DNA from 3 places in the Synechococcus sp. PCC 6312 genome. Region 2 is predicted to be linked to each of the others. Evidence: riboswitches for the same ligand, from Rfam matches in the RefSeq annotation. Region 2 holds a riboswitch; each other region holds the start of a gene.

Region 1 (10,449 bases), 1.7 Mb from region 2:
AAGGTATCTCCCACCCGCACAGTTCGACTGACAACTTCACCGGGGGCGCGCACAATGGCCTGGGGAACCCCAGCGACCACAGCCACACCAAATAACTGCACACCCTGGGCATCTTTAGGCGGAGGTAAGGGAGCTGCGGGAACTCGGCCAGGAGGTAAGGCAGAAGGGGGGAGAATTTCGGCTAGCCGCTGATTAATTTGGGATACAGGGACAAACTGAATTGGCGCCGGTAAGGGAGCATTTTGGCTATTTAAGCCAGGGGGAGCCTGCGCCGGACTGACACTACTAAAGGGATTGGGGCGGCCCACATCCTTGGCCTGGGCAATGGTTTTCACCCGCATTTGGGGATTGGTTGGCGGTGTGAGATTTCCTAAAACTGAGGGGCCAACACCAGCCGTCGGGGGGGGTTCTGGGGCAGGGGGCGATGGAGTGGGTAAGGGGGGCGGACTAATCGCAGTTGATTCGGGTTCCCCACCACCACAGCCCACTAAGAGGCTTGTCAACAGGCCCAGCACCAAGGCAGAGCTAATTTTTCTCGACATTTTCGTAATCCTCACACCCTAATTCCACACCAAACTTAATCGTGTCGGTCATCTATCCAGCCAATGGGATACTCAAAGCACACCTAACTTTACGCACTGGAAACTAGCCTATGCACAGTGGCTATCTACAGTATTCTCAGATGTTGATCAGATCACAATTTATCGCAGACCATTTAGGTTAATTGGCACAGATATCAAAAACTGGCACAGGCAATCATTAAGCCCCCGAAACTGGCACAAGTCGTCTTGGTTTTCGGCGGGAATTCATGTTTGCTAAGAGGTGGAAGAGTTTTAACGTTAAGGTTAGGGGAATGGAAATGCTACCATCATTGCGCTTGGGCATTCCTTTAGTGACAACAAGCCTGCTAACAGTCCTCCTTGGCAACCCAGCTGCCCAAGCCGTTGAAACCATTGCCGCTTTGCCTGATGGTAATTACCGCGTTTGTAGCCAACCCCCAACCGCATTACCGGCGGGCCAGCCCAGTGGCACCTGTTTTATCTTTACAAAACAAGGCAACAACGTTGTCGGACTCTATCGAGAAAGCCCAGCGGCTCCGGTCTCTTGGTGTTTAGCTGGAACCGTAAATCAAAGCACAATTTCCGGGCTTGCTTCCACAACCGGAACATTACCCATAAACTATTTACTCAGTTCTCTCTCTCCAACCTCTGAATATCGGCAATTGGCTCCCTTCTTGAAGGTGGCCGAGGTGGAAGTTCGCAAATTTATTGTTAATCCCCGACAGGGCTATGCCCTCCAGCTCGTCCCCTATGGCATTAATGACAGTCGGAATCAAGCCATTGATCTCACCGGTGGAAAAGAGGGCGATAAGGATAAACAACCCTTACTGGGTGAGATTCGCTACCGGAATGCTGTCTTAGATTTAGGCTCCTTTTATCTCTACAATGCGGGTTCGGAATTGCCCCCACGCACTTGCAATCCCCTCACCTAGGCCGAAATATTGAGAAGGAGTTCTTGCTAGGGTTTTAAGGAGACTAAATCCCTCTAGGCTAAGTTTTACAGACTTGCCCTAAGACTCAACGGTCGAAAGCTGCCAGCACTGCCCCAACCAAGCGGCTTGCTCTTGGCGAGAGGTGGTCAGTTGGCGAATGACACTCCAGATTTGAATGGCTACGGCTGGGGAAGAAATTTCTACCTGGAGGGGTTGATAGGGAGTACACCAACAGCGAATCCCCAAACCAGACAGCCGATGGTAGATGGGCCAGCGATGATCCCAGCGCACCGCAATAGTATGCCGAGCTGTTTCGGAGAAATCATGATGGGCGTGGGAATGGGACTGCATGGGGAGAGGAAATCCTCCAAAGGTAAATTTAAAAAAATAAATCAATACTTGAAAATGCCAGTCTTTCGCAAAAAAGATAGATCGGAGTAGGCTTTCCCAGGCCAGCAGTCACTTATTGCTAAGGTGTGAGGCTAGGGTCGGTAGTGTCATTACCTGGGTATCGGCAAAGTTATTGATATTATATAGCAATAAAGACAGGAAGCAAGTCTAGAAAGTTTCTTAGTTACCCGGCCTGGGCCAAAATATCTTGGCGACAATCAGCGACTAACCTGGGTCGAGTATGTTATCAATAAAGTAAGCTTATTGCGATTGGCAAGGGTTCTCCGCTGGATTATCAATTTGGCAACTTGGATATCCTGTGCCCATAACCCACCTCTGGTTCCTTGCCCAGCGTAGTGAGATTCGACTAACCTCTAACTTTAAATTTGAGAGACTGCCATGACAACTACGACTCAACCTCGTCAGGATTTTGGGGTCATTGCTGAAAATGTTGTTCTACTGGATCTGGCCTCTACCACGCCAGTCTGTGAAGGCATGAATCGGCTTTTGGCTAGTTTCCAGGCCTTGTATCTGCAATATCAAAAGCATCATTTTGTTGTTGAGGGAGCCGAATTCTATCAGTTGCATGAATTTTTCCAAGATTGCTACGAAGCTGTCCAGGGCCATGTCCATGATTTGGGTGAGCGGCTCAATGGCCTGGGGGGAATTCCGGCGGCTAACTTTATTCAATTAGGAGAGTTATGCTGCTTTACTCCAGAACCCAGTGGTGCCTTTAGCAGCCGGGAGATGATCAACCATGATCTATGGGCAGAGCAATCCCTTCTCCAAATTCTGCGTCAACAAGCTGCCCAGGCCGAAACCTTGGGTGATCGGGCCACTGCCTATTTGTACGATCAGATTTTGCTCAAGACGGAAGAGCGGGCCTACCATTTGGCCCATTTCTTGGCTGCAGACAGTCTGAAAGCCTAGGATTGCTGGTGCATTGTGCAGGCGGCGAGTAATTGGGGAACTTGGCTGGGGGTGACGTGGGTAAAACGACTTTTGCTCGGCATCACCACTAGGGCTGGCCCCCGTTTACATTCCCCAATACACCCAACTGCTTTGAGGGTAATTTGTCCTTCCAGGCCTTGGGCGGCAATTTCTTGGGTTAACTCGTCCCAGATTACGGTGCCACCGCGGCGACAACAATTAGATTTTTGACAAATTAAGATTTTTCCAAGTTGACTCACGCCCTTCTCCCTGGAGACCGCTGCCTCTGGAGAGAGGATTTTTTCTGGGGGGGAGGCAACAATTTGGCAATCGTGGGCTTTATAGCGAAATTGATTGTTTTCCGGTTTATATTCCCGTTCCCCGGAGACTTGGATAATGGCTTCCAGGCCTGGGGGCTGCTGGAGGGATTTACGAGCTAGTTTGGTCAGCTTAATGCGATAGATTTCCTCATTATGTTTGAGATATATCGCCTTAGGATAGGAGCCCTTTTCTTGATCAAACGCTGTAATCACGCCTGTGAGGGAGAATCTTTGGATGCGGGGAAACTTGGGGGTCATCATGATTATTAATAATCATTCTTAGTAAGCCTAGGCTAGCACATTTGTTGTTGGAGATTTTACCCTGCGCCCGCTTCTCAGGGAGCTTCAGCCTGGAGAATCAAGCCATGTTAGGATGAGGGGATGCTCGATTGGGAAAGCCCGGTGAAAGTCCGGTACTGTGCCGCAACTGTAAAGTCCAAATAACTTGAGACAGCAGGTTATTGGAGTAAGTCAGAATGCCAATCGAGAATAGAACATTCATTTTCATTTAGCCCTCTCTGCGGTTCACGGAGATTAGGTGTCAGATTTGCCCCCATTCACAAACTCTTTATCCCCTGTCTGCCCAGGCCTGTTTTATGGCGTAACGGCGGCTGATGGCTTACTGCTACGGATCCGCATTCCTGGGGGGCAACTGAGGCGTGAACAGGGACGGGGCCTGGTGGCCTTGGCTGAGCACCTGGGAGTGGAAACCTTACAGATTACGAATCGGGCCAATATCCAACTGCGCGGACTCAAGGAGATTCCCAGGCCTGAGGTCTTAGAACGATTACAGGCACTGGGCTTAGCCGCCCAAAATCCGGCTGTAGATGTCTTACGCAATGTCATGGTTAGCCCTTTGGCAGGGTGTGATCCGGCCGAGTTAGTTAATTTTGCCCCTTGGCTACGGGAGTTAGAATTTTTTTGGGCAAATCACCCCGGCCTGGCCCAATTACCCGCCAAGTTTTCCATTGGCCTGGATGGAGGCGGGCTGTGCAGCATTGGTCAGCGTTCTGCAACTGTGGCCGAGCATCGCTATAACGAAATCCAGTTAACCGCCCTAGCCGTTGATCCAGAAATAGCCCCAGGCCTGGAGACCGGGATTTATTTACATTTAATGTTTGGGATTGAGAAAAAATTGATTCCCACAGGTGTGCTAGTCTCTCCTGAGCAAGGCTTGCCGTTAATTAAGTCCCTGATTTGGGCTTACCTTGACTATTGCCAGGCCCCAGATCGTCCCCCCAAAGTCCGTTTACGAGAGATTATGGCTGATTGGGGCTTAGAAACATTCTTAAACCAGGCCCGCCGTTACTTAGACTTTCCCCTCACTCGCCACCCCAAAATTCCCTCCCTTCCCACCCACCCTGGTCAACAACACCTTGGGATTCACCCCCAGGCCGAGCCGGAACAGGTGTATATCGGGATTGGCTTACCCCAAGGGCAACTGACCAAAGATCAATTACGGGGCCTGGTGGGCTTGGCCTCAGAGTTTGGTTCTGGGGATTTGCGCCTCACCCCTTGGCACTCAGTTCTAATCGTTAATACTCCCTCTCTTCAGATTCCAGCCGTGATTGAGCAATTAAGCCAGTTCAATTTATCCCCTTTTCCAGAAAATCCCCAAGGTATTGTCGCCTGTGCTGGCAAACCTGGCTGTGCTGCGGCCCAAACCCCAACTCAAGCGGATGCCCAGGTTCTAGGGGGCTATTTAGAGTCCTTATCCTTAACTACCCCTGTGAATATTCACCTCACCGCCTGCCCTAAGGCCTGCGCCCAACCCAGTCCGGCAGAGATCACCCTTTTGGGCATTGGGCCAGATATTTATCGCCTCTATCTCGGAGATCTTCGGGATGACCAGGCCCCAGTCATGGCCCAACAACCGCTTGCGGAACTCTTGCCCCTGATTGCCGCCACGTTAGGACCAAAATCTGGGCCCGCCCACTCTAGCAGATTATGACCTACGACTATATCCGTGATGGCAGTGAAATTTATCGCCAATCCTTTGCCACAATTCGAGCCGAAGCCAATTTAGCTGGCCTGGATCAGGATTTAGCGACAGTGGTGGTGCGGTTAATCCATGCCTGTGGAATGCCCGATATTGTCAAAGATTTACAGGCATCAGCGGGGGCCGTCAAAACTGGGCGCAAGGCTCTTCAGGAGGGGGCCGTCATTCTCTGTGATGCCCAAATGGTGGCCGGGGGGGTGACGCGCCAACGACTGCCTGCGGATAATTTGGTCTTGTGTACGTTAAATGCCCCGGCAGTCCCAGGCCTGGCGGTGAACATTGGCAATACCCGTTCCGCGGCGGCGATTGAGTTATGGCGACCCCATTTAGCCGGAGCAGTGGTGGCCATTGGGAATGCTCCAACGGCTTTGTTTTATCTATTGGAATTACTGGATCAGGGCCTACCCCCACCTGCCCTAATTTTGGGGTTTCCAGTCGGATTTGTGGGGGCGGCGGAATCTAAACAGGCCTTGGCCACCCATCCCCAGCAAATTCCCTTTATAACGGTGCATGGCCGACGAGGGGGAAGTGCAATGGCCGCCGCCGCAATTAATGCCTTGGCCCAGGAGCAGGAATGATGTGTGCAACAGAAACCAAACTCGGTAAGCTCTATGGTTTGGGCATTGGGCCTGGGGATCCGGAGTTACTCACCCTCAAGGCTCATCGAATCCTCACGACGGTTCCAGTGATTGCCTACCCCTGCATGGAAAATGGCAAAGTTTTGGCCCGGGCCATCGTGGCGGACTATATTCAAGCCAACCAGATTGAAATTCCGATACCGTTACCTTTCAGTGTGGAGCGGTCTTCCCAACCCTATTACGACTCAGCCGCGGCTAAAATTGCCTCTTATCTCCAGGCCGGGCAGGATGTGGCGGTACTCTGTGAAGGGGAACCCATGCTCTATGGCAGTTTTATGTATCTGTTTCAGCGTTTAGCGGGGCAGTTTCCCACAGAAGTTGTACCGGGCATTTCCTCAACCTTGGCCTGTGCCGATATGTTGGGTGTGCCCTTGACGTTTCGCAATGATGTGTTAACCATGATTCCGGCCACCCTAAACATTGCTGATTTACGGGTCAAACTTAGGGGGGTTGATGCGGCGATTATTCTCAAACTGGGGCGGCATTTTGCCAAGGTTTATCATGTTCTAGAGGAATTGGGATTGTTAGAACGGGCCCACTACATTGAATATGCAACCCAACCCACTCAGCAAATTCGGCAGATGAGGGAAATTACGCCAGAAACAGTCCCCTACTGGTCTTTAATTGTTATTCCTAGCCGGGGCCTGGCTCAAAACCCATCATCGTTTTCTAGCCTACCTGATGATCTAGCCCTCAAGCGGTAACGACACACCAAAACAGATCACCATTACTCGTCAGCGTGGGTGTACAGTTGGGATTTGCTACGATTCTAGTACCGTCTTGGTTGAGGGGCTAACTCTCCCGATGTTTCAAAAAATTAGGCAGCTTATTAAGGATTCTGAACATTGGTATCTTTCTACCCCAGAACGGGCCCTCAATGCTTCCTACACTGCTGCCCTCAAAATCAGAGCCATTGAAAATGAGCACTTTGGCGGTCGTCCCATTAGTCGCTTTGCCCTCAGCGATGGGTCAGAAGGAAACTATTTTCAAGCCGAGTTACAAAAACTTCTCAAAACAGTACGGATGCGTCTGACAGAATTTAAGGCCACCCATCGGATATTAGAAATTGATGATGCCTCTACCCCAGCCGTCACACTCCCAGCTAATCTCAGTAATCATCAATCGGTTGGCAACCAAGACAGTGAAGCCGCCGCTACCTATACCATTACCGCCGAGGTCATTAATCCCGGTGAATTGACAATTCCTGCCAAGCTCCGGTTTATTGATGCCACCCTCAACCGCTATAAACGCCTCCATCATTCAGAGCTAGTTGCCCTGGGTAATCCGTCCTTAAGTCATCAAAACCTAGAGCAGAACGGGAACGGAAAGAAAACCAGAAAGCCCACCTCTGCCAGGACAGATCCCGCCAACCTAGAACTGGGATCTTTTTATGAGTCGGGCTACAGTAATGAGGATTTAACCGATGACTCAAAGCTGGATAGTGGTTTTATTCCCCGTTCAATTTTACGAACAGCAGATCGTTTTCGCCGGGAACTCGATCCAGGGGATAACAATGAAGAAGAAATTGTGCGGGACTTTCGGACATCCAAAGCTCGAACAAGGATTGCAATTCGCTTTGTCTTACTTTTAATTATTATTCCTTTACTGACTCAACAGCTTTCAAAAATACTTGTGATTGGGCCAATTGTGAACCACTTTAAGGCAGTGGGAAAAATTGAAATGATCATTAATACCCAAATTCAGGAACGGGTCTTAAATGAATTAGATCAGTTTGAAAATAAAATCCGCTTTCAAAGTCTGATTAGTCAGGTTCCTGTGCCGCCAGCCGAACTCCAAGAGCAGTTACGGGAAAAAGCAATCGAACTTTCTACGGAATATCAAAAGGAACTCATCGAACCTCTGAAAAATATTCTTTCCGATAGCTTGGGAGTTTCGGCGTTTACGTTACTGCTGCTCTTGAATCGGCCTCAAATTGCCATTCTGAAAACCTTTATGGATGAAGTGGTTTATGGATTAAGTGACAGCGCCAAGGCCTTTATTATCATTCTGTTTACGGATGTATTCGTTGGTTTCCACTCACCCCACGGCTGGACTGTCATTGTTAACAATACCCTGGAGCACTTTGGCTTGCCTCAAAACGAGGACTTCATTGATATGTTTATTGCCACGTTCCCAGTGATGTTGGATACGGTTTTTAAGTATTGGATTTTCCGCTATCTGAATCAGATTTCACCTTCAGCCGTGGCAACTTATAAGAATATGAATGAGTAAGTTAATAGCTTTTAAAAATACCTGGATAAGGATAAAAATTGCTGCCAACATAATTAAAATCAAATTCATTGTATCAACCTAGCCATGAACCTTGAATCTTCAGTATTTACTCCCAATAGTTACATCCCCGCCCGCTACACCTGTGATGGAGGCAACCATTCACCCCCATTAATTTGGAAAAATACTCCGGTTGACACAAAGAGCTTTGTAGTTGTTACGGATGATCCTGATGCCCAGGCCGTAATTGGTAAAACGTTTGATCATTGGGTGATTTATGATTTGCCGAAGGATATAACGAGTTTATCCGAAAGCTTACCCCCTAAGGCAGTTCTCCCTGATGGAGGTCATCACGGCCTAACAACGCGTAATCAGTTGGGCTATTTTGGGCCTTGTCCACCGCCAGGAGTCTGCCATAGATATTTTTTTCAGTTATTTGCTGTGGATACCGTATTGGAATTGAGGCCAGGGAAAACAAAAGCCGAAGTGCTTGCGGCAATGACAGGTCATATTTTAGCTAAGGCTGAGTTAATTGGTCTTTATCGCCGTTAATTTGACCTTAATAATCATGGATACTCTCGCTTAAGCGGCTTTGGTCAAAGACTTGTAAACTTGTCTCTAGTCTTTATCCAGAATGCTATGACGATTCAGGTTGTTGCGACTCATCCTTTCTCAGATCAAAAACCAGGTACATCTGGCCTGCGTAAAAAAGTTACTGTCTTTCAAACGCCGCACTACCTTGAAAACTTTATCCAGGCCACTTTTGATACTCTCGAAAGCTGTCAGGGACAAATTCTGGTTGTGGGTGGAGACGGACGATATTTTAACCAGCCAGCGATTCAAATTATTCTGAAAATGGCAGCGGCTAACGGCTTTGCACGGGTTAAGGTGGGGCAAAATGGGATTCTCTCGACTCCGGCAACCTCCTGCATTATTCGCAAATATCGCACCCTTGGCGGCATTATTCTCTCAGCTAGTCACAATCCAGCGGGGCCTGGGGGAGATTTTGGGGTTAAGTTCAATACCAGTAATGGTGGCCCGGCTCCGGAAAAAGTGACCAAGGCAATTTACGAGCGCACCCAGGCCATTGAAACCTACAAAATCCTTGCGGCGGGGGATGTCGATTTAGGACGCTTAGGAGAAACCACCCTCGGAACCATGGTTGTGGAGGTCATTGATTCCGTGACTGACTATGCCCAACTTTTGGAAACGTTGTTTGATTTTGACCGGATTCAGCAGTTCATGGCCAGCGGCTCATTTCGGTTTATTTTTGATGCCATGCACGCCGTCACAGGCCCCTATGGCCGCAGAATTTTTGAAGAGCGTTTAGGTGCGCCCGCCGGAACAGTTCAGGCCGGGTTTCCCTTGGAAGACTTTGGTGGCGGCCATCCTGATCCGAATTTGGTCTATGCCCATGACTTGGTGGCGCAACTGTTCACAGAACATGGGCCGGACTTTGGGGCCGCCTCCGATGGGGATGGGGATCGAAATATGATTCTGGGTCGGAACTTCTTTGTCACCCCCAGCGATAGCCTAGCCATCCTAGCGGCCAATGCCACCCTAGTTCCTGGATACCGACAGGGTTTAGCTGGAATTGCTCGCTCCATGCCCACCAGTCAAGCTCCTGACCGCGTAGCCCAACAATTGGGAATTCCGGCCTTTGAAACCCCCACAGGCTGGAAATTTTTTGGTAATCTCCTCGACTCTGGCCAGGCCACCCTCTGTGGAGAAGAAAGTTTTGGCACGGGATCCAACCATGTTCGGGAAAAAGACGGTCTCTGGGCGGTGTTGTTTTGGTTGAATATCCTCGCGGTAAGGCAAGAGTCCGTGGCCGAGATTGTCACCCAACATTGGCAAACCTATGGCCGTAACTTTTATTCCCGTCATGATTACGAAGGGGTAGCCAGTGATCGGGCGAATGAATTGATGTCTCAACTCCAGGCCAAACTGCCGACCTTAACGGGGAAAACGCTGGGAGCCGGCCGGGTTGCCTATGCCGATGACTTTAGTTATAAAGACCCTGTGGATCAGACGGTCAGTGCCAACCAGGGGATTCGGATTGGCTTTGAAGATGGGAGTCGGATTGTTTTTCGGCTTTCGGGGACAGGGACAGAAGGGGCCACGCTGCGGGTTTATTTAGAGCGCTATGAACCCAATCCCCAACACCATGGCCTGGATGCCCAAATTGCGTTGCAAGATTTAATTGGCCTGGCAGACTCCCTCGCCCAAATCAAACTGCTGACCAGCCGAGACAAACCCACTGTTATTACTTAAGACGCAAGACTTTCGTGGAGAACTTTTTAATTGCAAAGTTACCCCAAACATACTAAAATCCGTCACATTGTTGTGTAAACCACTTTGTTACAATTCAGCGATTCATTCATTACCAAGACAGGGGTAAAAAACTGTGGGAGTGTTTAACAGACTTTCGCGAGATATTGGCATAGATTT
Region 2 (10,449 bases):
ATAGGCCTGGTGGATGCGGCGCGAAATAATATTGGTGGCCAGCATATAAGAGAGCAGGTTGGCCTGAGACCCAAATTCAATCACGACGTGTTTCCCATTGGCTAAAGCGGCTAAAATCTGCCCTATGTAGTTATGGCTGGTGGTATTGCGGAGATATTTCAGGCCTTCTAGGCGGGTTAACTTCCGTTGCAGGGCCATGATCGAAGCCTTACTCCCCATTTTGGTTTCGCAAAACTCCTGAATTTCTGAGTTAGTCATCACGAGTAACCGATTAATCCAGGCCTGGCCAAACTCATTCCGTAAAATAATGGCATTTTCTAAACTAGCATCGGAAAGATTCAGTTCATTTTTAACCAACATCAAATCTTCAACTTCAATTTGATCAAAGCCAATAAATAACTCTTGGGCATCCCTAACTCCCCGCCGCTTTGTGGAATCTACATCCAAAGTATAAATTTGTACTTGGGCTGGGAAGAGTTGCCGTAGTCCTTTCACCATTCGGAGATCTTTACCTTCACAAGTTGCTTCCCAGCCATACTCCGAGTGCATATCAAAGATCAAATTCACGGCTGCCTGTTTCTGAATAATTCCGGCCAATAATAACCGTGTTAAAAAGGATTTACCCGTTCCCGACTTGCCAAAAATGCCATTACTACGCTCAATGAACCGATCTAAATCCAAACAAATCGGTACATCCATATCAATTGGCTGCCCAATGGTAAAATTCCGCCGATGGGGGTCATCTTCCCAACCAAAAACGGCCCGGAAATCCCCTGGGGTGGCTTCATAAACTTGACTAAAATGACTGGGAATTGTTTTGACGGGCAACAACTCTATTTCGGCACTTGATTGGGGCGGCATCCCTTGTTTTTGGCGTTTATGGTTGCGACTTGTGGGTAATGGCAGTAGAGTTGGGCGGGCCTGGGTAATCATCAGCATTGGTGCCAGATTAATCGTCCCATAGGTGCTACTCCCAGCTAAAACTTCTTGCAAAAAGGTATTGGTGGGGGCGGGTGGGTTGGCCAGGATACGGGGATTCGTTGTTCCTAGAGAAACATCAGTTAATAAACAGAAAAAGCGTGATTTAATCCCCTGAATGACAAGAAACTTACCAACTCGCATTTCCTCAACCGAAATATCAGGATGTAAGCGAATCTCTAAACCTTGACTCAAACATCCCTGAATCACAGAACCTAGAGGATTAGATGGCTCCACTTTAAATCTCAAGGGTAGGGGGTATTTCTCATCTTAAATAAGTTTCTAGATTCAGACAATAGCGAGTTTCACGTCAGACTGGCGGTTAATAGAACCCCAGTTAGAAAATCCAGTGACCAAGTGCTGTGAACCGATCTCTATAATTTTTCCAGATTTAGGCAGTGACAACAGTTCTAAGTAACGATAGGAAACAAGTCAATATTTTAAAATTAGGGTTAAAAACACTTTTGCATTTTAGGGATGGATTAATCAAACTGAGTCAAAATAGGGCATTTTGTCTTTCAGCAACGTTCCTTGGTGACGGCATTAGCCAATATAAGCGTGTTGGAACATCATCGGAAATCAGAGGAAATAGTTAGAGAGTGGTTCAGAGCCTTCTCGATTTTACTTATGGAGAGTAGGGAATTCGAATCCCTGACCTTTGCGGTGCGATCGCAACGCTCTACCAACTGAGCTAACTCCCCAGGCCCCTGATGTGCAGGATCAATATTCTAATACACCGAGAAAGACTGAGCAATTTGCTGATAGCGATTTTCTACTTTTGGCCAGCGACCTTCTGGGGCAGACACACTGAGGGTAAACACCTTGCCCCGACTAACCGCAATGGTTGAGAGATTATGTCGCTCTTGGAATTCACCATTGGCAGCCGGGATTTGAACCAGGTATTCCAAAGAGTAATAGGTTTTGGGGCCAATTTCCGCAGCGGCGGCTGATAATAATTCCGCATTACGTCCAGATTCCTGAGGAGCAATTACATTTCGGAGCAGGCGTTGTCCCACTTCTTCCGGGCTACCCAAATCCGTCAAGGTCTTATTGCTACTGGTTTGGCTGACTACGACACTAACATTTTCAGAGGTTTGAATGATGTCATGGAACACAACATCGGCGTTTCCAGAAACGTCCACTTGCACCCAACCCGTGGGATAGAGAAACTCATAGCCATCAATACTATCCACATAGGCCTGGAGGCCCGTAGCGGCATTGGCACCACAGCCACCCAGCATTAGGGCTACGACCAAAATGAAAACCGAAACAATCCGTTGCACCATAGAGCTGACCATGAGGGATAAACTGAGCATAAAACATTGAGGATCAGGGTTTCTAGCCAGAGATAAGTTATCCACTTCCCTAATCTGGATATGTGCTGATTTTGGCTGGTCGATTATTCAGCAGCTTTGGCTTTTGCACCTTGAATCGTCAAAACGGAACAATGGGCATGGTGCAGGACGTAGTTACTCACGCTACCCAAGAATAATTCACTCAATCCTTTTAGGCCCCGTCGCCCCAACACAATTAAGTCAGCGTCCCACTCGAAGGCCAAGTTACAAATCGCCTTACCCGGATCTCCAAGGGCCTGGGTAAATTCCGTTGGTACACCCGCAGCAGTGGCCATCTCCGTAAGGTTTTTTAGTAAATCCAGGCCCCGTTGTTCAAAGGCTTCCCACTGTTCGGTATAAACTTTCATCACTTCTTCATGGAGACCCACATAGACCCCAGTAGCTCCCGGTGCAGCAAAAATTGGATCTGGATAGGCTTCATTCATCGGGGACATGACATGGACAAGCATTAAGTTACTTTGATTGGCCTGGGCCATGGCAAGGGCTTCTTGAAAGGCCAGATCCCCCAAATCAGTTCCATCTACAGCCACGACAATTTTTTTAAACATGATGACTCTCAATCCTCGCAAATCACAACAGCAACTATTCCAGTTCTACTTTAATTATCTGGTGGCAAAGGCACAACTTACTTCATATCGTTATCAGATTTGATAGGTTTCGCAAAGACTGTTTACAAGATTGAGAATTAATAAGGTGGGTTGAGGGGCTTCAGTAGTTTATGAACAGGTTAACAACTTACAGCCAGTTTAAATCTGAATTACATTGCGCGATCCAAGCTGTTCTGGAGCGATAGAAATCGTGAGGTCAGTGGTCATCAAACTTTTCTGAACTAATTCTTGTCCGGCTGGGAGCAGTCATAGTCGTTCAGACTAATTTTTATCAGAAACTATGAAAAGCGTTGGTAGCTGAAGGGAGTTAGGGAAGGAACCGATTGCCCCTTGAGAACAGACTCACTGATGTGGTAGGCAGTAATGGGGGCAAGCAAGATACCGTTGCGATAATGTCCGGTAGCTAACCAAAGATTGTCCCAGGCCCCTTGACCTAAAACCGGCCATTCATCGGGGGTTAAGGGGCGAAATCCCCACCAAATTTCTTCAATCGTTAATTCCGCCAAGGCCGGGCAGACAGCAATCGCAGCGTTTAAGAGTTGTTGGACTCCTTGAGCCGTATTTCCAGGGGCAAAATCCACATCTTCACTGGTGGCTCCAATGACAATTCGCGCGGACTGGCGCGGGACTAAATAAACATCTGGGGCAAAGATGACCTGATTTAAGGGGCGAGGTTGATCAGGGGCGAGTTTAAGAGAGAGCATTTGCCCTTTCCGGGGAGTCACAGGAATCGGCACTAAACTCTGACTCCAGGCCCCACTGGCTAAGACATACTGCTCGGCCTGCCAAAGTCCGGTGTTGGTGACAATGCCATTAATTTTTTGATTCGTTGTTACAAACTCCGTGGCGGTTGTGTTGGTTTTGATTGCAATCCCCAATTCTCTCGCCGCCGTCAACAATACCTTTGCTAAAGCCCGATTATCCACCTGCCCATCCTTGGGATACCACCAGGCCCCCTTAACTTTGCGACTTAATCCTGGTTGTCGTTGTTCTAACGCCTCTCCCGTTAACCAGTGGGCGGCCAGATTTTTGGAGTCTGAGAGTTCCGGGGCTGGAGATGTTGGGGGGCTAACTTGGGGTTGGGGATAATTTTGATCGTCATAAACCGGAGTAAGAATTCCACAGGGCCAATAGCCGGCATCCAGGCCCGTCAGTTGGGCTAATTTACTAATCCAATCGGGATAAAGCGCGCGACTGGCTAAACATAAGTCCAACATTGGGCCGGGGGACAGTTGTTCGGCCTGGGGAGCTAACATTCCAGCGGCGGCATAGAGGGCGGCTTCTTCTAAATTACGGGTGAGGATGGTCGGTTTTGCCCCTTGGAGAGCGAGTTCTATTGCAATGGCTAGCCCCATTGTCCCACCGCCAACAATGAGAACATCAGTTGTATTTTGCTCAGAGAGCGAAAGAGTCATACCCATGGTCAGAAGTTAGGGATCCCCCTCTTAACATACTCTCAAGGTATCAGTGCTCCAGTTGAGTTTGGAGAAACACTCCCAGAATTATGAAAAAATAACTCTAAAACGCTCACACACCAAAGGCATTTCTGGAGTAGGCTGTTGACTAATTTCAGGTAAAACTCGAGAAAAATAAGTCCAGTGTTCCCGCCGCCAACTAGACAGAGTACAATCTCCTTCACCCTCATCCGCTGCAAATTGTGCATCAACCTGATTAAATGGACAAAGCTTGACTTCGGTGGTTTCAATTACGCACAAAGGGTTATTTGCCCCATCTATAACAATGCGCTTGAGACCAACTTTAGGAATTTCCTCTGCGGCTGCTTCCCATTCCCAAAGAGCCGAGCAGGTGGCGGTTTTGTTCCCTTTAAGAACTAACTGCCCTAATTCATTGGCTAAATCAGGATAATCGCCAAATTGCACTGCCCCAGCATAATCACTGGTAGATAAAACAGTCGGATTTGACTCTAGGTAAGCTTGCCAAAATTGATCTAACGCCTGCTGATTCATTAGAGTTGATACGGGATAATAAAGTTAAATTAGTTTCAAGCAACTGGTTCTTGCCTCAAGCAAAGTTACTAGCAAAAGGTTTAGCTCCACAGAACTCATCCAACAACAAGGCAGTAAAAAACAGCATACAAAACCATTCAAGGTCATCCTGATCAGCCACGTGTTTCAAGAAATTAAATGCATCATTAACCGCTCGGGATCTAAATTTCGCCCAATAAATACCAAGCGGGTTTGGCGAGGTTCTTCGGGTTGCCAGAGTCGATCATAGAAATAATCCAGGCGTTGGCCCACTCCCTGCATGACGAGACGCATTGGTTTTTCCGGAACCGCAACAAATCCCTTAATCCGATAAATTTCTTCAGTTTGGAGTAAGGCCTCAAGACGTTGGCGGAGGATATCCGGTTGAAATTCCTGGTCTTGGATAATGTGAGCCGAGTTGATGTCTTCGTCATGATCATGATCTTCCTCTAGGTCGTGGTGGCTAGGGCGAGCATCCAGATCATCTTCCACGGCGGCATTAAAGCCAAGGACTAGCTCTAAACTCACTTGGGCCTGGTGGGTGGATAATATTTTGACGCGAGGAGACAATTCCTGTTTAAGTTCGACCATGACGCGCGCCTGGGTATTCGCATCGACTTGATCGGTTTTATTGAGAATCACCAAATCTGAGCAGGCCAGTTGATCTTCAAAAAGTTCTCCCAGGGGCGTGTCGTGGTCTAAGCTCTCATCGGCCTGGCGTTGGGCAGCAATGGCGGCTAAATCTGGGGCAAATTGACCCGCAGCTACGGCAAAACAATCCACAACGGTGACAACACCATCCACAGTCGCCCCCTGACGAATTTCTGGCCAACGAAAGGCAGTTACCAGGGGTTTGGGCAAGGCCAGGCCAGAGGTTTCAATCAAAATATGATCGAGTTGATCCCGTCGCTTTAAGAGTTGCAGCATTGTTGGTAAAAATTCTTCCTGAACCGTGCAACACAAGCAGCCATTGGTTAACTCCCAAATTTTGCTGTCTTCACAGGTTTCCGGCGTGCAGGCGCGTAACAAGTCTCCATCAATGCCAATTTCCCCGAATTCATTCACCAAGACTGCAATTCGCCGCCCTTGATTGTTTTGGAGGAGATGGCGAATTAGGGTTGTTTTACCACTGCCTAAAAAGCCGGTGATGATCGTAACAGGAATTTTACTAGCCATATCACGTTTCCCATTGAGAATTAAACAAGGATAGGTTAAAAAGCGTTTTTCTAGGAAGATTTCTCAGGTTCTTATGGCTCAGAACAGCCTACATAACGCTCTAGTTTGAGATTGTTAGATTGATAAATTCAATTCGGATTTCGATTTTTCATCGGGGATGGGGAGGCATCGGTTCTAGCTTCCTGACGGCCACGATACCAACCCATGACATAGCCAATCATTCCGGCTCCGAAAGCGGCCTGGGCAGCAAATAACAGAGATTCAACACTACTGGCAGGTTTAAAAATTGGCTGTGTCCAGGGTTTGTAGTTGGGGTGAAGGGCGGTAATCGCATCCTGGGCCTGGTTATCTGCACCGGAAAATTCAGCTTCTCGAAGCATGGCTAAGGGAACAGCAATCAGGATTAAGACTCCAGCAGTTAAGCCAAGATTGAGGCGCAATGAACGGGATTTAAGCATCGAGAGAAACAACCTCAGCGGTGAATGGATAGAAATTAGGATCAAGTCCAATCATTGGCGGCCTCAATAATTGCAGCTTCCATATCTTCATGAGAGACTTCAGCTATCCCAGGCCAGTGAAGGATTCCAGACAGCGGTTCAACTTCAACATTGAGTGGAAAGAGTTTGACTTGTCCCTGATCATTAATAACAAACTTAATTCTGCTGCCACTGACGAGTTTCAAGTAATCACGAATTTCTGGCGCGAGGGTGACTTGTTCGGTTTCGGTCTCGGTTGTAATGTGCATAAGCTTTAGGTTTCTTTTAGGGCTGCGGGTAAATGTTTTAATAATTTGAGTTCTTCCGGTGAGTAGGCCTGGAGCCAATTCCAGACTAAAACAGTGAGTAATCCTTCACTCAAGGCCAAGGGGACTTGGGTAATCATAAAAATGCCACCGAACTTCAGAAATGAGGCTAAAACCCCGCCCACTGGGGCCGGAAATGCCAGGGCTAATTGCAAAGACGTGACTCCATAGGTTGCCAGATCTGCCAGGGCTGCGGCTAAGAAAATCGCCACTTTCTGCTTATGGGTTGTTTTGAGAATCAGCCAATAAACTCCATAGGCAACCAATGGGCCGATCACAGCCATCGAAACCGCATTGGCTCCTAAAGTCGTTAAGCCACCATGGGCTAAAAGGAGGGCCTGGAACAATAAAACCAGCGCGCCCAAAACACTCATCACCCAAGGGCCAAATAAAATTGTCCCCAGGCCCGTCCCAGTTGGATGAGAGCTACTGCCTGTGACCGAGGGAAGTTTTAGGGCTGACAAGACAAAAGTAAACGCCCCAGCCAAAGCCAAAAGGAGCTTTAATTCCGGCTGTTCCTTAACAATACGGTTGAGAGATCGGAAGCCTAACCAAAAACAAGGTAGAAAAACAATCCACCAAAAAACTGCCCACCTGAGAGGTAAGAAGCCTTCCATAATGTGCATGGCATAGGCAGGAGCGGGAGAGGCGATAACAAGATAAAAACTTAGCCCAGCTATCATCCCCAGGCTTAACCAGCGGGAAATATTCATGTTTGCCTGTACCTCGCAGACGCAACGTTAATTGGAGTTCATCACATCGGCGGGCATTCTGACTGAGAGAACCTAGGTTAGAAATTCTCATCACAGTTGCGGGACAGCGGTAGATTCGGCACTACTCTTTCCCCCTTGCGTCTGATGGCTGCTCCCCATCAAAACCGATTCCATCACCATATCACCTGGTCGGATTTCCTGAGTAATTCAGTTTTGTTAACCCAGCCATCCCCACCTTAATGACCTGATAGGATTGAATTAATCCAGCCGGTCATTGGCCTGGGCTTAAGTTACCGTTTTTACCTAACACTTGTGTACCCGTAGCTCAGCGGATAGAGCACTCGCCTTCTAAGCGATCGGTCGTTGGTTCGATCCCAACCGGGTACGTTTACGTAGTCCCAACCGGGTAGGTTCACGTCATATTGGGTATGTAATTTAGAAACCTATAGCTTCTCATTCCCCCGATACAATGCTTCCTCAACAATAGTGGGGCCTCTTACCATACCAAGGCAGTTCCTAGCCACCCAAAATCTCCCCCTTAGGCCATCAGTCAATCCTGTTTAGCTAGCTTTAGATAAAACCGCCAAATGATTGGGGAGCCACACCCGAAACCGAGTCCCCTGATCTAAAACACTTGCCACCTGAATTGAGCCGCCATGCAAATCCACGCAGGTTTTAACAATACTCAACCCCAGGCCGGTGCCGTGAATATTGCCAACATTACTAGCCCGTTGAAATGTCCGAAACAGTTTGGGTAAATCTTCCGCCGGAACGCCAATCCCCTGATCAATCACTTGGACTTCAACCCCGGCGTTGACAATGGCAACCTTCACCTCGACAGGATGCATCGGTAACGAGTATTTGACGGCATTGGATAGTAAATTGGTAAAAATATATTTAATCAGTTTGGCATCCATGAAGACTGGCTGATCCACATTGTCAAAACTAACGTTAATCTGGTGATGGCGGCCAATCCCCGCTTGAATCGAATCAACAATATCTTTCATCACAAATTCTAAATTCATGGCATCGGGCTGGAACTGCAACTTACCTGATTCAACCCGACCAATCAGTAAGACATCATCCAGCATTTGTTCTAAGCGGTAGATGGAGGAGTAGATGCGTTCAAAATGTTTTTTTTGCCGTTCTGGGTTCGTTTTTCCATCAAAAGATCCCAATAGTTCAGTTGAGGAAAAGATACTCGTGAGGGGAGTTCTAAACTCATGGGAGACCATCGAAATAAAGCTAGTTTTTAAGCCATTAATCTCTTGCTCGCGGCTCAGGGTTTGGGCCAGTTGTTCTTCTTGGCGGCGTTGCTCAGAAATATCCCGAAACACCATGACTACCCCTTCCACTAAACCACTGGAGCCAATAATTGGGGCACAGCTATCATCAACATCAATTTTTTCTCCATCTCGCCGGACTAAGGACACCGCACTATGTAGGGATTGATTCACCTGAGACTTAATAGCCGCAGTGGCGGGGGAGGGATAGGGTGCTTGGGTTTCGGTGTTGATCAGGTTCAGAATGGTTGAAAATTTCTGTCCCACCGCCTCTTGGTGGGGCCAATTGGTTAACACCTCCGCCACCGGATTCATCAGGATAATCGTTTCATCGGCATCAGTCATCAACACGGCATCCCCAATGCTGGCCAAGGTAACTTCTAAAAATTCTTCCTGTTGGTTTGCTTTAGATTCTCGGTGATAACGGCGGCGGATTTCGCGATAAATCCAGATCAGAATCACAATCAGAATTAATAGGGTAATCCCCAAGTTTGCCCAGGTTATGGTTGAGCTTAACTCATCATTCTCCTTAAAAGCCTTTCGTCGCTGTTGGAGTAAGACTAATTCTCGGTCTCTAACTCTCCTTAGCGTTTGGACTAAATTTGGAATTAACGGGTTGGACTCCGTCGTGATATAGGCTCGTCTAACGATATCAACATTTTGACGATCAATATCATCAATCAGTTGATTAAGAATTTTAATTTTTTCATTCATTAATAATTCTAACTTTCTTAATTCCATCTGTTGATTGGGGTTATCTTCTGTTAGAATCTTTAATTGAGCTAAATGCTGATAAATATCTTTGATCTGAGTATCATAGTTATTTAGGTTAGTAGTGCGATTATTAAGGATGGTATAGTTCCGCACGGCTAACTGGGCTTCACGCAACGATAATTCCAACTCGTTGATGTGGGCTAGTATCTCCTGAGTATGAATGACCGATGTTGAGAGTTTTTGAGCGTGAGCAGTCATCCAAAGAGTGGGGAGGACGGAGGCAATTCTCAGGGCAATCACCAGGCCAAACCCCAGGCCTAATTTCCAAAAGAATCGATCTTGGCGATGATGACTAATCCGCTCCAGAGCCTCCAGGTTAATACTCTCGATCACCCGCCGTTTTTGAATTTCAATCACCACTTGCCGGGCCAATTCGGTCATGGTTTGGACTTGGCTGGATGTTAGCTCGCGGGGCAGAAAATCAATAATACACAGCACCCCCAGGCCATAGCCATCCGGGGTAATCAGGGGCATTCCGGCATAAAACCGCACCAATTGCTCATTCAAATAGGCCGGCTTGTTGATAAATACAGGGTCTTGGAGCGTATCGGGAATCATCAACATTTGCTGCTGTTGTAGGGCAACATTACAGTAAGAAGTTTCGCGGGGGGCTTCAGTTAAGCCACAGCCAACTTTGGCCTTAAACCATTCTCGCTCCTGATCCATTAACCCAAACAGAGCCACAGGAACCTGACAGACTTCTTTCAGGGTTAAAACAATCTGATCAAAGGCATAGTCGGGAACCGTGTCTAAGAGGCGACAACTTTTGAGGATT
Region 3 (10,449 bases), 1.1 Mb from region 2:
AGCGAGTCTGAACGATCGATGAATGAAGATACAGGTTGTGCGGCATCACTGTTGCACCCAAAATTCCAATCGCAATGTAAAGCATCCCTGGGTTTCGCAAAATTTCCGGATTCGGCAAGTAGCCCTGTAAAATTCCGCCCACATCAGGACGAGAGAATAAAATTTCTGCGCCAAAACACACGCCAACGATTGCCACCAGCATAATGATGAGCACTTCTACATAGCGAAAGCCTTTGCCTTGAAGGAATAGCAACGCTAGCACATCCAGTGCAGTGAGGCACACGCCCCACAGTAACGGAATGCCAAACAGCAGTTGCAGGGCGATCGCACTTCCCAATAACTCAGCTAAATCACAGGCAGCAATGGCAATCTCACACAACACCCACAGCATGAAGCTGACACGCGGACTGAAGTAGTCTCGACAAGCCTGGGCTAAATCTTTTCCAGTGGCAACACCTAACCGCACACACAGCGATTGCAGCAAAATTGCCATTAGGTTTGAGAGCAGAATCACGCTCAACAAGGTGTAGCCAAAGCGTGAGCCGCCTGCAATGTCGGTAGCCCAGTTACCAGGATCCATATACCCGACAGAAACAAGGTAGCCCGGTCCCGCAAATGCCAACATCTTGCGCCAAAAGCCTTTAGCAGCAGGAATCGAGATACTGCGGTGAACCTCGGGCAAACTAGGGGGACGATCGGAGAGTGCCATTGTTATAGTCTTTTCATAATCCTTTCATTATTAACCGTATTACCTTCTACGCTCAGAAAGCCTTTAGGAAAGTTCATGCTTCCAGGGAGCGATTCAATGAGAACAGAGTCTGAGAAGGACGGCTTCTCAAGCTTGAATCAGGATTAACGAATGGAATTAAGTTCTGGGGGCGTACATGATGACCAAGACACCAACTAAAGCAATTGCGGCTCCAAGCCAGTCCATACGATCAGGCATCATGTTGTCCACTTTCCATCCCCAGATGATAGAGAGAATAATGAAAATTCCACCATAGGCAACGTAGGCTCATCTAAAGTTGGCAGGTTGAAGCGTTGCCACAAATCCATAGGCAGTGAGTAAAAGTGCCCCAACCAATGCCAACCAGCCGCTTTTGCCTTCCCGTACCCACAGCCAAACCAGGTATCCGCCCCCGATTTCACACAAGCCTGCCATGACAAAATAAAGCAGCGATCGCAAAAGTGGTGTATTCTCAACTTGTTGTGTCGGTTCTACCGGGGAGCAGCCGTTAGACGCAAGGGGGAAAGAGCAGTGCAAATCTGTCGCTGTCCCGCAACTGTGAGGAGAGAATGACGCTCCAAGCCAGGATGCCCGCCGATATCCTAGTCCGTGAGTCAATCTATCTGCGAGGTACAGATATGGTCAGTTCAACTTCTCTTTGGCAGCGCACTCAGCAAGTTACGCTTTCAGTTCCAGTTCAGGCGGCTTTGTTGACTAGCCTATGTGCGCTTATTATTTGGACACTGTATTTCAGCACTTACCCACCCGTGCATGATGCCCTGCACAGCACTCGACACAACACCGCAGCGGTTGCTTGCCATTAGGGTCATTACAGCGTCATCCAGATTTAGCAGGCTAATCATGAAAAACTTAAAGTATGTTGGTCTGGCTCTCTCAGCTAGCCTGATTTGTGTCGTCCTCTGGTTTCATCCCCTTCCTTCCCATGCCGCTCAGCCCAGTGTTCAGTTCCAAACTGAGCCGCCTTTGAGTCAAGCCGTTCCCGATGGAACCCCGATTCGGGTTGCATTACAAGCCGTTGATGCGATCGGACAGCCCTTGTCCAACGCACAGTTTCAATTGCAACTGTTAACCCCTGCAAAAACGCCCTGGTTTACCTCTGATTTTCCGATCGTAGAGGGAACTCAACTGCTTGAACTGAGTGCAAAAGCTCCGAGCGGCAAACTAGAGTTTGAGCAAGTGATGCCAATTCGGGGGAATTATGCTTTGAAAGTTCAAGTGGCTCCTCTTGTCACAGGTGCGTTTGAGCCATTCGAGCAGTCATTGCAGCTTTCAGTGCCCGAAAGATTTGTAAAGTATAGAAATGCTACTATTTTGATTGGCATTTTGATCTTTGCTGGAGTCGGGAGTGGCTTAATCATCGGAGGAAGGCAGATAGTTCAAGCTGGTGAAATTGCGCCTCAACCCGTAAGGTTATTGCTCAGTGCTGCTACCGTTGTTGCAATTGCGGTTCTCTTGTTTGTCAATATCAGTGCAGAATTTATGTCTGCTCATGATCATGGAGAGACCCAAGCCGCAATGAGTCCATCGGTGCAACGTTCGCAGGATCTGGAAATTCGTTTATCAGGGGATCAGCAAGCCATGGTTGGGCAGCTCTCAAGCCAAACTATTCAGGTTGTTAACACAACAACTGGAAATCCTGAAGCAAATGTTATTGTCAACGCAAAAGCAATTGCCCTTGAGGACAATAAACAGATATTTGGTTATCAGGGTGAAACTGACGCTCAAGGCAAAATAACTTGGAATGAGCAGTTTTTTGATGGTGCACCTCATCAGGTTGTTGCGGAGATTGTATCAGCCAGCAGCGCAATGCTACCGGTCAGCCACGAAGTGGAAGTAGAAGGAATTGCGCCTCCGCTCTCTACTCGGTTGATTTCACTTGTCTACTACACTGGAATTTTTGTTCTAAGTTTGTTAGCTGGCATTTGGTTTCATCGATGTTCTTCTCGATCCGTTAGCTTGTTTAGTCGCTAAAGTTGAACGCTGAATAATGTTCTTTAAGTTTCGCCGTTCCAATCTCTTGCTGTTCGTCATGCTCAACGTTGGGATGATTAAAATAGTGATAATGAATTAGCAGAGATGACCGTATCAAAACTAGCATCATCGAAGGGTAGGGCAGTGACAGAAGCAAGTTAAAAATCAACATTGGAATAAGACTGAAATATCCACACTGACTATCTGTTGACTTGGATTTTCCCCTAAGATTAACCGTTCAAACTCTCCAGTTCCACACGCGACATCTAGCACTTTGTCTGTTGGAGAGAGCCTTGACCAACTTCTGAGAAATTCCAGCGTGCCAGAGACATAACTGCTCCAGCGTTGGTCATACACAGTTGCTAGTTGGTTGTATTGCTTACGAACTTGAGCTTCAGTCATGTTTTCGTTACTCCGTTTCATTCAGATGCGCTGCTACCTCTCGATACAGGTTGACCACATGGAGATCGGCAAGGCTGTAATGAACATTGCGTCCTTCTTTGCGATATTTCACCAAACGCTGCGATCTCAAAACACGAAGCTGATGAGACACTGCAGATTCACTCATCTTCAGCGCGGTAGCTAAGTCACAAACGCATAACTCCTGAGTTGCCAACACTGAAAGTAAGCGTAATCGAGTGGGGTCGGCTAAGGTGCCAAAAAATTCTGCCATTTGCTGTGCCCGATCCAACGGCAGCATGTCTGGCTGCACTTGCCGAATCTGATCCAGATGGACTGGGCAATGCTGCTCACATTGCGGCACTTCTGCATTATCGGGAGCAAACTCTACATCCTGAGTGGGTTTGGTCATGAAGTTGATCTTTGGATGAGCTAGTAATGCTTTCAGCCTCATTATAGAGGTGAAACTGAGAATCATTTTATATATGAATAATCATTCATATATTTGCCGAAATTGATCTACAATTTGGAAAACCCTCCGGTTGCGGGCAATTACTGTAGGCAATGACTATGACTCAAACGCCATCGCTCAAAACTCAGCAGATGCAGGTCGACGGCATGGACTGTATAGGCTGCAAGATGAAAATAGAAGGGAGCCTGGAACGGCTGGGAGGGGTAACAGAGGCAGCGGTGACGGTGGCAACCGGGCGATTAGTTGTAACCTACGACCCAGAACAGGTCAACGAAGCCGCAATTCAAGACCGGATCAAATCTCTGGGCTACACCCTTAAAACAACCGCAAGACTTCAGCACAATCCTGGTGCAGATCACTCTCACGCTGAAGGACACTCTCACGAAGAGCCGGATACAGATGATGGGCACGAGCATGGTCACAATCACCGCTCTGGTGAATTTAAGCTGAAGCAAGAACTGCCACCCGTCCTGATTGCGATTGCCCTGTTTGCTATTGCCATTATTTTTAAGCAGCCCTTACACAACACACCCTACAACTCTGCTGAATTTGCAGTGATTATTCCTGCCTACCTGTTGAGTGGCTGGAACGTGCTCAAAACGGCGGGACGTAATATTCTGCGAGGGCAGGTTTTTGACGAAAACTTTTTAATGACAATCGCCACCTTGGGCGCACTAGCGATTCATCAGCTACCCGAAGCTGTTGCCGTGATGCTATTCTTTCGGGTTGGAGAGCTATTTCAGGAATACTCGGTGGGGCGATCACGTCGTTCCATCAGAGCTTTACTGGAAGTGCGTCCCGATACTGCGAATCTAAAACTGAATGGCATAGTTCGACAGGTTTCGCCAGAAAGGGTGAAGGTTGGAGACCTGGTTCTAGTGAAGCCCGGTGAAAAAATACCGCTGGATGGGGAGATTTTAGAAGGAAGATCGCAGGTGGATACCTCAGCCCTGACTGGAGAGTCTGTTCCGCGCACGGTAAAACCAGGAGACTCGATCCTTGGGGGTATGATTAACCAATCCGGTATGCTGACTATTCGAGTGACTAAGCTGTTTGGTGAATCCTCAATTGCGAAAATTCTCGATTTAGTTGAAAATGCATCTAACAAAAAGGCATCTACTGAGAAATTTATTACTAAATTTGCCCGTTACTACACCCCGATAGTTGTATTTCTCTCATTAGTTGTTGCTCTGTTGCCACCGTTATTTATTCCTGGTGCAGATCGTTCTGATTGGGTTTATCGTGCTCTAGTATTGTTGGTTATCTCTTGTCCCTGTGGATTGGTCATTAGCATTCCGCTAGGCTATTTTGGTGGGATTGGAGGAGCGGCCACGCGAGGAATTTTAGTCAAGGGTTCTATCTTTTTGGATTCCCTTACAGAGGTTAAAACTGTTGTGTTTGATAAGACTGGAACCTTAACGAAAGGTACGTTCAATGTTACTCGGATCGTTACTAAGAATGGTTTTTCTGAAGCTGAATTGCTAAGACTAGCCGCAAATGCAGAATCTCATTCTAACCACCCAGTCGGGTTGTCGATTCGGGAGACTTACGCCCAACCGATCGCGGACTCTAAAGTGACGAACTATGAAGAGATCGCAGGCCATGGAATTCGCGCCATTGTGGAAAATCATGTGGTGATTGCTGGTAACGATCGCCTCCTACATCGAGAAAATATCAAACATGATACCTGTAATGTGGCAGGTACGGTGGTTCATTTAGCTGTTGATGGATGTTACGCCGGATATATTCTGATTGCTGATGAGGTCAAAGCTGATGCAGCTCAAGCCATCAGAGACTTAAGGCGTATGGGAGTTGAAAAGATCGTGATGTTGACGGGAGATAACCAGGTGGTTGCCCAATCCGTTGCCCATCAACTTGGTTTAGATGCATTTGTTGCTGAACTACTACCGGAAGGAAAAGTCTATGAAATCGAGAAATTGCTAGATCAAGCTGGGAAAAAGAAACTTGCGTTTGTGGGAGATGGCATCAATGACGCGCCTGTAATTGCCAGAGCTGACATTGGCATAGCAATGGGAGGACTGGGGTCGGATGCTGCCATTGAGACAGCCGATGTGGTGTTAATGACAGATGATCCTTCAAAGGTGGCAGAGGCTATCAAAGTTGCCCAGAAGACCCGCCAAATTGTTGTGCAGAATATTGTGATAGCGCTAATGATTAAAGCAATCTTTATTGGATTAGGCAGCATTGGATTAGCAACGCTTTGGGAAGCTGTGTTCGCGGATGTTGGTGTGGCAGTATTCGCTATTTTCAATGCCTCGCGAGTTTTGAAATAGAGTAAAGCTTTGATTTAATTTATCTGCCCAAACAAGTCAACCTTTATTCATTCGGGTAAATAAACCTTCCCTGATGTTGTCCTGACTCACTGCCATAGCTCCATTATTCCTATTTAGGGAGTAACTGTGTCAATCAGCGGACAAATTTCAGCGTCAGTCAGTTTGGGTGTGATGCTTTGCCACTGGGTTTGATAAGTCTCTAGTTCCTGCTTGAAGGTCTGCATTTGTGAAATTTGGGTGTTAAGTTGTTGGATTTTCTTGGCCAGTAAACTCTGCACCATCTCACAGGGTAATTCCCCCCGGTCTCGAACATTGAGAATTTGGCGAATTTCATCCAAGGCTAAACCTAGGGCCTGGGCTTTTTTGACAAAGAGAACTTGGGAAATAACCTCTGGAGAGTAGTACCGATAACCATTATCACCTCGTTTGGCCGGACCAATTAAACCCAGAGTTTCGTAGTAGCGCAGAGTTGGGATAGATACGCCCGATTGTTTGGCCACATCGCCAATTTTCAGAGGTGAACGACTCATCATCAAAAATATCCTAAAAAACACTTGACTCTCAAGTCTGCTTTAGACTTTAACATAAAACTATGTTGAATTCATTAGGAGTCAAGACGATGAACTTAGAGCGCAGACAAACCACAGTAAAAGTCTATCGGATGTCAATGCCTGACCATGAGTGTCCTTGGGGAGTAAAAGCGGTTGCATTACTCAATGACAACAACATTCCGTTTGAGGATATTCGCTTGTCAACTAAAGCCGAAGTAGAAGAGTTCAAGACCCTGCACCAGGTTAAAACCACGCCGCAAATCTTCTGGGATGGAACTCGCATTGGGGGTTATACGGATTTAGCGGCCTATTTAGAGGTGCAAGCCCAGGCCCCGGAGTATTCCTACACCCCTGTGATTGCCTTGTTTTCGACTGCAGGGCTAATGGCCGTAGCAACTTCCCTTGGGTTTACTGGGTTTATGGGGATTGCCCTGTCGATGCTGGCTTCCTTAAAGTTGATGGATATAGATGCGTTTGCCGAGAGTTTTGCCAAATACGACCTGATTACGAAACGCTGTAAACCCTATGGAAAAGTTTATCCGTTTATCGAGTTATTTATTGGCCTGGGGATTTTATCGGGCCTGGCTCCAATGGCGACAGGTGTGGGGGCTTTGGTGGTTGGGGTTAGTGGTGGAATTTCTGTGTTTAAGGCAGTTTTTATTGATAAGTTAGCCTTAAATTGTGCTTGTGTGGGTGGTAATTCTAAAGCACCTCTTGGCCTGGTCAGTTTTGCCGAAAATGCGATTATGGCTTTGATGGGAGTCATGTTGCTAGCTTCTCCTGGCGAGCCTGAATTAGTAAAGACCCCAACCTTAAATCAACTTCTGGGAACGGAAATGGCATTGATTCAAGAGTATTCTCGTTAGCATCCAATACTCTGATTTCATCTTAATTTCATGATCATTACTCAGAATTGGAATCAGGGCTATAGCAGTCCGTCTTCATTTGTGAGAGTAATTGATCATCACAGGCCTTAACAAGGAACAGCCCTTCGCTAAAACTAGAAACTTTCAGGGAGATATAATTCCGCCCTAATCTCACAATTTATTACTGTTTACTATATAACTTGATTCATGAAATTTCATCATCATTTCATAATGACACTCTAAGCTTATATCTAAGAGCCAGAATAGAAATTCTGTTCTTGTAATTGCTAACTTGCTCTAAAAGGATTAACCATGAATGTTTTCAGGTATATGATGATTGCTTTACTATCATTGGGTTTATTTCCTCAGCCTTCTTTTTCTAAGAATTTATTGCCGAATATTCAAGAGGCTTATGCCAATCCTAATAGTACAGGCACTGTCTTTTCTAATTATTATATTTTGATCAATATTGGTCACGGTAATATTGAAGCATTGTCAATGACAATTCCCAAAAAATTGGGTGTGATAAATGGCATTAGTGTTATTGATGAAGCTGGAAATAAGGTTGAGATGAGCTATACTATTGACAATTATCTAGTTCGACTAAGTTTTGATAAACCTGTTCATCAAGAAAACTTAAAAATTGTTTTAAAATCTGTAAAAGACTCAAATATCAATGCTCGTTCCTGGTTTTTTTATCTTTCCGCAAAGTTGCGCGGTGAGTCTGACTTTATTCCCTTTGGTACAGCTCGAATTAATACCTATGATTAGATGTCTTTGGTAAAATTTTCGAGAAATCTTCTGGTATTTTAACTGGAGGGTTTTTTAGCTTCCGTTTACTATATTGGTTATGCGAATACTTTTGGTCGAAGATGAATCAGATTTAGGGGCAGCAGTTCAAAAGGCTTTGACTCAAGCAAACTATATTGTGGATTGGGTTCAGGATGGCAACCAGGCCTGGGGCTTCTTAGGGAACCATTGGACTCATTACTCGCTTGGCATCTTTGATTGGTTATTACCAGGTCTAACAGGAATTGAACTCTGTCAACGGTTACGAGCTAACCAAAATCCTCTCCCCATCTTGATTCTGACTGCAAAGGATAAAATTAGTGACCGGGTAGCTGGCCTGGATGCAGGGGCGGATGATTATCTCGTTAAACCCTTTGGAATGGAGGAACTTTTAGCGCGTTTGCGGGCTTTACACCGTCGTTCTCCCCAGTTGCAAGCTAATACATTAACTGTTGGCAGCATTACCTTAGACTATGGCACAGCTAATTTAATCATTCAGAACACGGAAGCTGATTCGGTCAGGATTCCTCTGACGGCTAAAGAATTTCAACTGATCGAATATTTCATGAAACATCCCCAGCAAATTCTCAGCAGTGAAAAAATTAAAAATCAACTGTGGGCGATTGCTTCTGAGTCCACCAGTAATGTTGTTGCGGCCCAAGTTCGGATTCTGCGCCGTAAATTAGCAGACCATGGACTGACTAATCCGATTGAGACCGTCTATGGCCTGGGATATCGCTTTGATCCGGCATGAATCCAAAGGCTTATTACCCGTTCTTTGAATGCAAGATGACCCACTCTCAATTTCATCTTGATTTCATGATGTTTGGTCAGACTAGAAGTAGGAAAGTAAACAGGAGAGGACTTGTATGCGTCATCAACTATGGATTTATGGCTTGGCTGGGCTTATTCTTACGGGGTCTGCGGCGGCGGTAACAGTGGCGTATCAAAGTCAATCATCCAGTGTCGTCGCTCAACGTCCGATGCAAATGGGTTGGACTGATCAAGGATTTATCGAAATGATGATTCCGCATCACCAAGATGCCATTGATATGGCCGAGCTTGCCTTAAAAAAAGCTCAACACCCAGAACTCAAAACGCTGGCTCAGAGCATTATCCAGGATCAAGAGCGTGAAATTAACGAAATGAAGACCTGGTATCAACAGTGGTTTGGCCGGGCTGTTCCACCCCTATCCACTCAGGGCTTGATGGGAATGCACCAGGAACACGGGATGATGGCGATGGATTTGGCAGCCTTAGAAACTGCACAGAACTTTGATCGTGAATTTATTCGTCAGATGATTCCCCACCACCAAATGGCTGTGATGATGGCCAGCAACCTCAAAACCAACACTAATCGTCCGGAAATGGAAAAACTCGCTGACGATATTATTCGTTCTCAAAGCGCAGAGATTAAGCAAATGAAGCAATGGTATCAGGCCTGGTATAGCCATTAAAGATAATGGATTTCCCTCCCTCACTGGGGCTTAGGTAACCTGAAGAACTGTGTACACACCCGCCAAAATGCCCATTGATAGACGCAAATACCCAAAAAACTGGAAGTCCATTGCCCATACCATCAAGCACAATGCCAACTGGACGTGCCAAGATTGTGGGCGGCCATGCCGCCCACCAGGCGTTCCCTGGAAAGTCTTTATTCACTGGCTCTGTGACTATCCCGACAAACGCTGGATCAAAGATACACTCCAAAATGACCGGAAAATGGTACAACGCTTCACGTTAACGGTGGCCACCTCAACGCTAGCTCTTTCTTGACAGGCGTTTCAAGGACGTTTAATGACTGCCCTGTGTAAGGTTCTATATGCAGGGGCAACTTTCCATCTACTGATACTATCTCGTTTGGTTGGTATTGCTCAATGCCACAAGAGTTAAATTCATCCATAGCCGTCAAATAAATATTTGATTTACTATATCAGCTTTGATTTCAGATTCAGTGGATTTGCTTGCATAAATGGTTCTTTCCAGTTAGAGCCAATGATCTGGTTTCCACGCTTGAGGATGGTTAGGTATTTTCTGAGGTCGTATTTTCCTTTCTGGGTCATGGTTTGCATCCGGCCATCGTGGATGAAGTTATGGCAAGCGTGGCAGAGCGCAGCCATTTCAATGAGTTTTACTTCTCCGGTTTGGTAGTTAATGTCATAGATTTCGTGAGCTTCTAGCCATTGCCGATATCTGGCTCTGGATTGATGGATGCCGCAAGCATGGCAGTGGTAATCTTGTGCGGCATAGGCTTTTTTGCGGGTTTCGTCCCACCACTTTTGGCCTTTGATGGTGCGTGGGGCGAGGCTGTGCAGAGGTTTGGGAATATTGGGATGCAGTAGCAGTTCTTTACGGCCTT

What was found. A riboswitch is a leader RNA that binds a small molecule or an ion and turns the genes downstream of it on or off. The one in region 2 is predicted to bind cobalamin.
Region 1: it holds a riboswitch for cobalamin, as region 2 does, so the genes downstream of both, cobG (precorrin-3B synthase) here and SYN6312_RS00655 (energy-coupling factor ABC transporter permease) in region 2, are expected to answer to the same signal.
Region 3: it holds a riboswitch for cobalamin, as region 2 does, so the genes downstream of both, SYN6312_RS13355 (hypothetical protein) here and SYN6312_RS00655 (energy-coupling factor ABC transporter permease) in region 2, are expected to answer to the same signal.

What each region holds. Positions count from the first base shown of each region.
Region 1 covers NC_019680.1:2,177,947-2,188,395, forward strand. Annotated here, with positions in the region: gene SYN6312_RS18335 (hypothetical protein) at 1-542, opposite strand, end outside; gene SYN6312_RS10660 (hypothetical protein) at 860-1,492, shown strand; gene SYN6312_RS10665 (Asr1405/Asl0597 family protein) at 1,571-1,843, opposite strand; gene SYN6312_RS10670 (Dps family protein) at 2,282-2,812, shown strand; gene SYN6312_RS10675 ((2Fe-2S) ferredoxin domain-containing protein) at 2,809-3,393, opposite strand; cobalamin riboswitch at 3,487-3,635, shown strand; gene cobG (precorrin-3B synthase) at 3,680-5,083, shown strand; gene SYN6312_RS10685 (precorrin-8X methylmutase) at 5,080-5,709, shown strand; gene cobI (precorrin-2 C(20)-methyltransferase) at 5,706-6,473, shown strand; gene pxcA (proton extrusion protein PcxA) at 6,574-8,001, shown strand; gene SYN6312_RS10700 (YbhB/YbcL family Raf kinase inhibitor-like protein) at 8,086-8,550, shown strand; gene SYN6312_RS10705 (alpha-D-glucose phosphate-specific phosphoglucomutase) at 8,638-10,272, shown strand; gene SYN6312_RS10710 (rod shape-determining protein) at 10,406-10,449, shown strand, end outside.
Region 2 covers NC_019680.1:144,765-155,213, reverse strand. Annotated here, with positions in the region: gene SYN6312_RS00700 (ATP-binding protein) at 1-1,215, opposite strand, end outside; tRNA gene SYN6312_RS00695 (tRNA-Ala) at 1,607-1,679, opposite strand; gene psbP (photosystem II reaction center PsbP) at 1,707-2,264, opposite strand; gene SYN6312_RS00685 (universal stress protein) at 2,378-2,881, opposite strand; gene thiO (glycine oxidase ThiO) at 3,220-4,356, opposite strand; gene SYN6312_RS00675 (ASCH domain-containing protein) at 4,444-4,908, opposite strand; gene cobW (cobalamin biosynthesis protein CobW) at 5,074-6,102, opposite strand; gene SYN6312_RS00665 (energy-coupling factor ABC transporter substrate-binding protein) at 6,231-6,560, opposite strand; gene SYN6312_RS00660 (hypothetical protein) at 6,602-6,847, opposite strand; gene SYN6312_RS00655 (energy-coupling factor ABC transporter permease) at 6,853-7,617, opposite strand; cobalamin riboswitch at 7,648-7,801, opposite strand; tRNA gene SYN6312_RS00650 (tRNA-Arg) at 7,932-8,004, shown strand; gene SYN6312_RS18070 (ATP-binding protein) at 8,178-10,449, opposite strand, start outside.
Region 3 covers NC_019680.1:2,733,484-2,743,932, forward strand. Annotated here, with positions in the region: gene SYN6312_RS13350 (Nramp family divalent metal transporter) at 1-709, opposite strand, end outside; partial or broken gene SYN6312_RS19070 (YnfA family protein) at 866-1,186, opposite strand; cobalamin riboswitch at 1,197-1,341, shown strand; gene SYN6312_RS19075 (CbtB domain-containing protein) at 1,297-1,551, shown strand; gene SYN6312_RS13355 (hypothetical protein) at 1,589-2,719, shown strand; gene SYN6312_RS18420 (hypothetical protein) at 2,885-3,121, opposite strand; gene SYN6312_RS13365 (helix-turn-helix transcriptional regulator) at 3,129-3,530, opposite strand; gene SYN6312_RS13370 (heavy metal translocating P-type ATPase) at 3,689-5,884, shown strand; gene SYN6312_RS13375 (heavy metal-responsive transcriptional regulator) at 5,998-6,417, opposite strand; gene SYN6312_RS13380 (MauE/DoxX family redox-associated membrane protein) at 6,504-7,301, shown strand; gene SYN6312_RS13385 (hypothetical protein) at 7,632-8,072, shown strand; gene rppA (two-component system response regulator RppA) at 8,152-8,844, shown strand; gene SYN6312_RS13395 (DUF305 domain-containing protein) at 8,960-9,547, shown strand; gene SYN6312_RS13400 (hypothetical protein) at 9,615-9,866, shown strand; gene SYN6312_RS13405 (hypothetical protein) at 10,019-10,449, opposite strand, start outside.